DNA from 2 places in the Brevibacterium sp. H602 genome. Region 1 is predicted to be linked to the other one. Evidence: predicted binding sites of a transcription regulator. Region 1 holds the regulator's gene; the other holds the start of a gene.

Region 1 (4,428 bases):
CGACGCCCAGTTCGTCTCCGCAGTCTCGAAGGAAGGGATCGATGACCTCATCGAGGCCATCGAGAACCGCCTTCCCGTCCCGGACATCGACATGACCGTGCTCATTCCCTATGAACGCGGTGACCTCGTGTCGAAGATCTACGCCCTCGGCACGGTCGAACACGAGTCGCACGGCACGGAGGGCACCAGCCTGCAGGCCAAGGTGCCGACCGAGCTCGTCGACGAACTGCGCGAATTCCAACGTCCGGACCTGGTCATCGACGAGTGAAGGCAGTCGACACCCTCCTCGAATCCGCTGTCGGCGCCATCGGCGGATCGCCACGCGAGGGTCAGCAGGAGATGGCGCAGGCGGTCGCCTCGTCGCTGGACAAGGGAATCCATCTGCTCGTGCAGGCGGGAACCGGCACCGGCAAATCTTTGGCCTACCTGGTGCCGGCGGCCGAGTACGTCACCCGCACCGGCGGGAAGGTCGTCGTTTCAACGGCGACCCTGGCCCTGCAGACGCAGATCATCCACCGCGACCTGCCCCGGCTGTTCAAGGCCGTGAAGAAGGACCTCGATCCGCTGCCCCGGGCGGCACTGCTCAAGGGGCGCCGGAACTATGTGTGCAAGCACAAGCTCGCCGGCGGGTACCCCGACGAGGGCGAGGGCATGCTCTTCGACCTCGGTGCCGACGCCGAGGCGGGACGCAAACCCACCGAACGCTCCGGGCTGGGGGAGGAGATCCAGCGGATCCGCACCTGGGAGAAGACCACTGACACCGGCGACCGCGACGATCTCCTACCCGGCGTCAGCGATCGTGCCTGGTCACAGGTGTCCGTCAACGCCTTCGACTGCCTCGGTTCGAACTGTCCGCTGTTCACCGAATGCTTCGCCGAAATCGCCCGGAACAATGCCGCCGAAGCCGATATCGTCGTGACGAACCATGCCCTGCTGGCCATCGACGCCTTCGGGGAATCGAACGTGCTGCCCGAACACGATGTCATCATCATCGACGAGGCCCACGAGCTCAAGGACCGGGTCACCAGCGCCCTGTCCGGGCAGATCAACACGAGCATGCTCTCGGCCGCGACGAGTTCCGTACGCAAACACACCACCGTCCAGGACGGCGTCGTGTCTCTGCTCGACTCCGCCGCGGCGGCACTCGAACGTGCGCAGACCTCGGTGCCCGAGGGGCTCATCCTCCACATGAGCGAGACGCTCGGACTGGCTCTGGCGCAGATCCGCGATTCTGCCCGCCAGATCATCAACGACATCGGCGGCAAGACCGAGGAGGCCGACGCGGGCCGGCAGATGGCCAAGGCACGCTGCCAGGAGATCTTCGAACTCGCCGAACGCTTCTGCGACCCGGGAAAGAACGACGTCATCTGGCTGTCGCGTTCGACCTTCCGCGAGAAGGAGACGACGAATCTCGTCGTCGCACCCTTGAGCGTGGCCGGGACCATGCGCAACGGCATCTTCGAAGAATCCACGGTCGTGGCCACCTCGGCGACTCTGTCCCTGGGTGGCAACTTCGACGCAGTGGCAGCCTCGTTGGGACTCTTCGGACCCGACGCCCCGAAATGGGACAGCCTCGATGTCGGATCACCCTTCGACTACGGCAAACAGGGCATCCTCTATGTCGCCTCCCACCTGCCCAAGCCCGGACGCAGCGGACTGAGCGTAGAAGCACTGACCGAACTCGAACAACTCGTCGAATCCTCGAACGGCGGGGCACTGGGCCTGTTCTCCTCCCGGGCGGCGGCCCACGCGGCAGCCGAACACCTGCGGAAGAAGTTCGATTTCCCGATCCTGCTCCAAGGCGATGACGGCCTGCCGGCGCTGGTCTCTCAGTTCACAGCCGACGACCAGACCTGCCTGTTCGGAACCATGTCACTGTGGCAGGGAGTCGATGTGCCGGGACGGACGAACCGCCTGGTCATCATCGACCGTCTGCCGTTCCCCCGTCCCGACGACCCGCTCATGCAGGCGCGGGCACGCGATGCCGACCAGCGGGGAGTCAACGGATTCATGGCGGTGTCGGCCACGCATGCCGCCCTGCGCCTGGCTCAGGGAGCCGGACGCCTCATCCGGTCGACCAAGGACAGGGGAGTGGTGGCCGTGCTCGACTCGCGGCTGCGCTCGGCCCGGTATGCCGGGTTCCTCGTCAATTCGATGCCGCGGATGTGGCCGACGACGAATTCCGGCCTCGTCCGCAAGAGCCTGGCGAGGCTGGCCGAAACCGACGAAGGATGACACAAAGGCCCGCGACCGATTCGGTCGCGGGCCTTTGCGTTCAGACTGCGGAGAGCCGACGGAAGATCAGAGGCGGCGGATGACGGCGACGACGAGGCCCATGATCTGCGCGTAGGTGCCGTCGATGGGTTCGTAGTTCTCGTTCTGCGGCATCAGCCACTGCTGACCGGCCTTGCGTTTGAGGGTCTTCACCGTGGCCTCGCCGTCGAGGAGGGCGGCGACGATCTGACCGTTGTCAGCGGTGTGCTGCTTGCGCACCACCACCCAGTCGTCGTGGCAGATGGCGGCTTCGATCATCGAATCGCCGACGACCTTGAGCAGGAACATCTCACCGGAGCCGACGACCTGGGTCGGCAGGGAGAAGACATCGTCGACTTCCTGCTCGGCCAGGATCGGGCCACCGGCGGCGATGCGTCCGACGACGGGCACCTGCACGGTGTTGTTGGCGAGCTCCTCGTACTTCGCGCGCTCTGCCTCTTCCTCTTCGAACGGATTGACCACTTCGATCGCACGCGGGCGCTTCGGGTCGCGGCGGACATAGCCGAGGCGTTCGAGCTGGGAGAGCTGGTGGGCGACGCTGGAGAGGGAGGCCAGCCCGGCGGCCTTGCCGATCTCGCGCATGCTCGGCGGGTAGCCGTTGGTCACGACCGCGCGTTCGATGGTCTCAAGCACGAGACGCTGACGGGGAGTGAGGCGGAAGTCGCCCTCACCGGATGACCCCTCAGGGATCTGGACGACGTCGTCATCGGTGCGAGCGGCAGCGATCTCGCTGGCAACATCTTCGTTGCGAGGCCTGCCTCTGCCTCGTTTGTTCTGAACCATTGCTCGTTCCCCTTCGTTCTATTCCCTGCCGCTGAACGCCGTGATCTCCGCTTCGGAAATTCTCGTGTCAGTGCCGACTGAGATGGTTCTGACAGATCAATCAACAACGCTGGTTCCCTCTCATTGTCGCATAGATGTTCGAGTTGGACTGGACATTTGTTCGATTGGCATGTTGAATAGAACAGACGTTCTACCGATTACTGGTGGAATCGTACGAATGAAAGAGGTAATGCGATGTCTGCACAGAACACCGAGCTGCACCTGACCCCTCGTGGACGCCAGGCTGTGCGCCTTCTCCGGACCCTGCTCGTCGCTCTCGTCGTCATCGGCGGAGCGGTCCTCCTCGCCACCCAGTCGTTCTCGGCAGCTGCCGTCGCCGAATCGGAGACGGAGAGCATCGGCATCGACGCCGAGGCAGTCGTCGTCGGTGAGGGCGAATCGCTGTGGACCGTGGCTTCGAACCTCGGCATCGACCGCGACACCCGCGATGTCGTTGCCGATATCGTCGAGCTCAACCACCTGGACACACCGACGGTTCACCCCGGCCAGACCCTCGACGTCCCCGTCCGCTGAGGTCGGACCCTGCTCGACCGGCAGGGCGCCGGCCCGACCGGCACCGCGCTGACCCGTTCGATCGGGTGAGCCGACCGGCGTATCTCGATGCCCGACCCGCCGCCCGGGCGGCGGGGGCCTCTCGGTAGAATGATCGCCGTGGGAAACATCGACTCTCTGCCAGTGCGTTCAGACCTCGTCGGCCTCAAGCCCTACGGGGCTCCGCACCTCAATGTGCCGGTCCAACTCAACGTCAACGAGAACGCCTATCCGCTTCCGGACGTCGTCGCCGACAGTATGCGCGCCGCCGTCGACGATCACTTCGCCGGACTCAACCGATATCCCGATCGCGAATTCACCGCACTGCGCGAACACCTCGTCACCTATCTGGACGGTGTGAACGAACGCGCCAGAGACTCCGTCGACCTCGACCCCTCCATGATCTGGGCCGCCAACGGCTCGAACGAAGTGCTCAGCCATATCGTCCAAGCCTTTGGCGGACCGGGCCGCACCGTCGTCGGCTTCACCCCCTCCTATTCGATGCACCCGCTCATCACCACGGGCACGGGTGCCGAATGGCAGCACGTCGAACGCAAGGACGACTTCACCCTCGACGCCGAGACGGTCGCCGCCGAGGTGGCGCGTGCGAACCCGGACATCGTCTTCCTGTGCACCCCGAACAATCCGACCGGGACCTCGATCGGTCTCGACGTCATCGAAGCCGCCTACGACAACTGCGCAGGGATAGTCATCGTCGACGAGGCGTATGCGGAATTCTCCCGTCCCGCCAAGTCTTCGGCGATGACTCTGCTTGAGGGC
Region 2 (4,428 bases), on a different contig from region 1:
CGGGCTCAGTCATCCGCACGTCGAAATTGCCGTTGGTCTTCTGCAGGTGGTGGGCCTTGCACAGGCAATGGAGATTTCCGAAGCGGGTGAGACCACCTTGGGTCGGGTCGGAGTGATTGAACGGATCAATATGGTCGACCTCTGTCACTTCAGCGGGCTGTGTGCACCCGGGGAATGTGCACGTCACGAACTGGGCGACGAGAGTTTTGCGCACACTGTTGGGAATCGCGTAGGAGGTTGCCTTCGCATCGAGCGGTGTTCCGGTCGCGGGGTCGGTCAGCAGCCTAGTCCAGGTGGTGGAGTAACCCGCGACCCGTCGTGCCATATCCGCAGGTATCGGTGAACCGTCTGGAAGCATGCCCGCCAGATCACACACCTCTTCTGAGGTCAGCGGTGCGTCGGGAGATGTCGACGCAGAATCAGACGGGGGATCTGTGAGCGGTGAAATTGGGTCGGTTGGCTCTGGTATCGGTGGTGTAGTGGGCGATGACTGCTGATCTGGGGGATCGACGGTTGGCAGCGGCGAACCCGATGGATCGACGGTCGGTGGTGGCGATCCATTGCCGTCCGGCTGGAACTGACTGAGCAGAGTCAGCATAGGAACCGTGATGAAGGTGCTGGCCTGATTCGCCAACCAATACTCGCTGGTCGGCATGTCGAGCAGGAATTCGAAGCTGATGCGGCGCTCGCCGGTATCGAGGATGGGATTGTCGAAAGCGTCGACACTATTCGCGGTTGCGGCAGCGGTGCCCTCGGCCGTGGGGCGACCTCCGCTGGCACGCGAACCGACGAGAGCCGAGAGCCCGTCTGCCTTGACGCGATCCGTGGTGTTGTTGCTGCTGAGGATGGCCTCGAGCAGCTGTGATTCGAAGACGCGGTCGGCCGGTGTGGTGCGTGCGGGTGCCTGGTAGAAGGGATCATCGTGCAGCGGGCGTGCTGCGCGGTCGGAATCACCGTGCGACACGGGCGTCTGGCGGCTGGATCCATCTGTCTCGGCGATACGTGAACCGGTCGGTCCTTCGTCACCGTTCGTGTCCATATCGTCGAAGACCCGCTCGATGTAATCGAGCAGCGACTCGCCCTCGTGCATCGGCACTCCATCCGGTCCAGCGAAGAGTCCGTCGAGGGAGAAGTCGGAGCTCGTCGACGAGCCGTCTGCCTCGTTCGTGCTGATGATGCGCAGTTTCAGCTGAGGACGGGTGCGCGTGAGGATGTCGAACATCAGAGCGGAGACCGAACGCTCCTCATCAAAGCAGTCGCCTGCCTTGAGCTGGTTCGAGAACGCACTTGTATTGTTCTTGTGCACTGCACGAGCGAATGCATCGAGCCTCCTGAAACAAGCTTGAAGCTCCGGGGCGGGACCGGTCAGCGTGAGGTAGGCAGTTCCGTCGTCACCGGTGCAGAAGTCAACTCGGCGACGCAGCGAAACACTCTTCAACGTATCCTCACTCGGTTGAAGCACTGCAATGTGCAGGGCGAGCGAGCGCTTGAAAGTTTCGATCGTGATGTCGGCGCGCCTGTGCGCGAGGTAGTCGTCCATCGCAGGCAAGTGCTTGAAGTGCAGGTCGCGGCATGCACGAGTCACACAGTCGACATGTTCGATCGTGAAGTCTCCAGCCAGGCAGCGCTTGAGGAACCGCGGAAGACCATGCGCCAGCGTCATCGACGAGGTCATGTGTTGAAGCGACTTGCTCGTGGTCGTGCCGAGGAGACTTGAGTACACGCCTGCCTCGGTCGGCTCGATGCTGCCGCGCAGCCATGTGAAGAAAGTCAGTTCCGGGTCAAAACCGGGAAAGTCAGGCAGCAGTGCGGGGTCGGACAAGAGCTCTTCGGCCAACTTCCGGACTCGGCGGAGGCGGCGACCGGCGGCGCGGTCCTTCTTCGGACCGGCGCTGACGCCGATTTTCGTTCCAGATTCCGCTTCGACCTGAGCCGCAGCCTGGGCCCATGCCAGATTCTCTCTGTTGGTCCAGGTCCTGCGAGTGGAGAAGAGATCCTCGGAGGGAATGTCGACGGCGCAGATCTTCTGGTCGATGGCTTCGTCGCTGATGCCTTGGCGCGTGACGGGACTGCTGTCGGCTGCTTCGGTCTGAGCCTTCCTCTCGTGGCGAGCGGCAATTGTGCTGCGTGATTCTGGAGAGGAGTAACGGGTCGACGTTTCCGTGAACGACGCGAACTCGTAGACCGCGTCGAGCTGACCGTCCTTGAGCCCGAGAGCGTAGGCGACGTCCTGCGCCACGACATGACTGGTGGCGATCAGGGAATTGACCTGCGCGAGGCTGCTCCGCGTATAGGCATCCAGCAGGTCGACGAGTTCGTAATCCTCGGCGACCTCCACGCGAAGTCCGTGAGCGCGGCGGAACTGGGACAGAGTTCGGCCGTCCGCCTCCGCAGGGGGAGCGGCGGGCAGGCCGAATACCCGTCCGTCGCTGTCTCCGATGTTCTTCATCGGCCTCTCACCTCTCCACGCCTCTGTGGAAGTCAGTCGTCAGGGAAGTCGCCTGTCTCAATTATATGGTCTATCGCCATGAATGGATGTCACAATCCGATTACAAATAGAACAAAAAAACTATTAGGATTGTGAAAAACTAATTCGCTCTCAAAGTAATCAAGACTGATCTGTTTGTCCCCTGACTCTACAGTTCGGCACTGACATGACATTTCGATCGGGCTTGAACCCACAACTGCTGTGCAGTGATCCATCGCGACGGACTCACCGCACCGCCGGTTCGCGACAGGCTCACGGCACAACTGGTTCCTGACGGACTCACCGCACAACAGGTTCGCTAGAATCGGGGCGTGGCAGCGATCGACAAAGACATTCTCCGTTTGGCTCTTCCCGCACTCGGAGCCCTGATCGCCGAACCCATTTTCCTGCTCACGGACACGGCCATGGTCGGCCACCTCGGTGCCGGTGCTCTGGGATCGCTGGCGATCGCCTCGACGATCCTGCAGACGGTGCTCGGTCTGATGATATTCCTTGCCTATGCCACCACACCGCGGGTGGCGAAACGGATGGGATCGGGGGACCGACCGGGCGCAATCACGGCCGGATTCGACGGAATCTGGCTGGCACTGGGAACCTCCGTCCTGCTCATCATCATCGGACTGCCCCTGCTGAATACGGCGATCGAGGCCTTCGACCCGGATCCGACCATCACCGCTGGCGCACACTCCTATCTGGCGATCTCGTGGTGGGGTCTGCCGTTCATGCTCATGGTCATCGCGGCCACCGGACTGCTGCGCGGTCTACAGGACACGAAGACCCCGCTGATCGTCGCGGCCGCCGGCTGCATCGTCAATATCGGCCTCAACGCCCTCTTCATCTACGGCCTCGACATGGGAGTCGCGGGATCGGCGATGGGCACGGTCATCGCGCAGGCCGGAATGTGCGCGGTCTACCTCACCATCTCCATCCGCGCGGCGCGTCGCCTCCACGCCAGCATCCGCCCTGACTGGACAGGTGTGTTCACCTCCGCGAAGACCTCCGGATGGCTGTTGGTGCGCAACGCCTCGCTGCGCGCGGCCCTCATCCTCCTCGTCCTCCTGGCCACGGCGATGGGCACGACGGACCTCGCCGCGATCCAGGTCGCTCAGAGCATCTTCTTCGCTCTCGCCCTCGCCCTCGATTCCTTGGCCATCGCCGGCCAGGCGATGATCGGCCTCGAACTGGGGGCGAAGAACACCGAGGCGGTCGCCGCGATCAACCGCCGCCTGTGCCTGTGGGGGATCGTCTTCGGCATCGTGGTCGGCGTCGTCCTGTTCGCGGGCTCCGGAATCATCCCCCGCGCCTTCGCCTCCGACCCGGCGGTGGTCTCGGCCCTGGCCGCACTCCTGCCGGTCCTCGCCCTGAGCATGCCGATCGCCGGGTACGTGTTCGTTCTCGACGGAGTGCTCATGGGAGCTGAGGACGCGAAGTATCTGGCTCTGGCACAATTGGTCGCTGTGATCGGATACGCGATTCTGCTCATCCCGATCATCAACATCTGGCCGGGAGCACCCGGGCTCTGGGCCGGCTTCTGCATCGGATTCGTCGGTTTCCGCGCCCTGACACTGGGCTGGCGAGTACGCAACCGGGCGTGGATCGAACGCGCCGTCGAGAAAGGAATCTCATGAACGCTGCACACACTGACGCTCATGATTCTCAGAACACCTCCGCTGATTCGCAGGACACCTCCGCCGATTCGCAAAACCCTTCAGCTGATTCTCAGAACACTTCCGCCGAGGCGGCCGCCGCCTCCCTGCGCGGACGGATCCGTCCGCTCCCGGCCGAGACCGATGACGAGACTTTCCTGCCGTTCCTCGACCTGTGCTTCAACTGGTCGATGGACAGGCCCCGAATCGAACTCGAGGACCTCCGATACCGCAGCGATGCCGTCTTCTACTACCGCGGCTGGGGACGCGAGGGAGATATCGCCGTCGCCGTGC

Evidence for each region. Region 1 encodes LexA, which represses DNA repair genes until DNA is damaged. Its sites were predicted from a motif close to TCGAACANNTGTTCGA; they were not measured.
Region 2: ACSBQT_RS12425 (HNH endonuclease signature motif containing protein) is a predicted target of LexA. The motif match lies at 2,507-2,522, and genes of this name have one in related genera.

What each region holds. Positions count from the first base shown of each region.
Region 1 covers NZ_JBPIZD010000011.1:85,898-90,325, reverse strand. The annotation lists gene hflX (GTPase HflX) at 1-268, shown strand, start outside; gene ACSBQT_RS10130 (ATP-dependent DNA helicase) at 265-2,235, shown strand; gene lexA (transcriptional repressor LexA) at 2,302-3,057, opposite strand; gene ACSBQT_RS10120 (LysM peptidoglycan-binding domain-containing protein) at 3,292-3,630, shown strand; gene ACSBQT_RS10115 (histidinol-phosphate transaminase) at 3,769-4,428, shown strand, end outside.
Region 2 covers NZ_JBPIZD010000015.1:41,675-46,102, forward strand. The annotation lists gene ACSBQT_RS12425 (HNH endonuclease signature motif containing protein) at 1-2,449, opposite strand, end outside; gene ACSBQT_RS12430 (MATE family efflux transporter) at 2,800-4,116, shown strand; gene ACSBQT_RS12435 (GNAT family N-acetyltransferase) at 4,113-4,428, shown strand, end outside.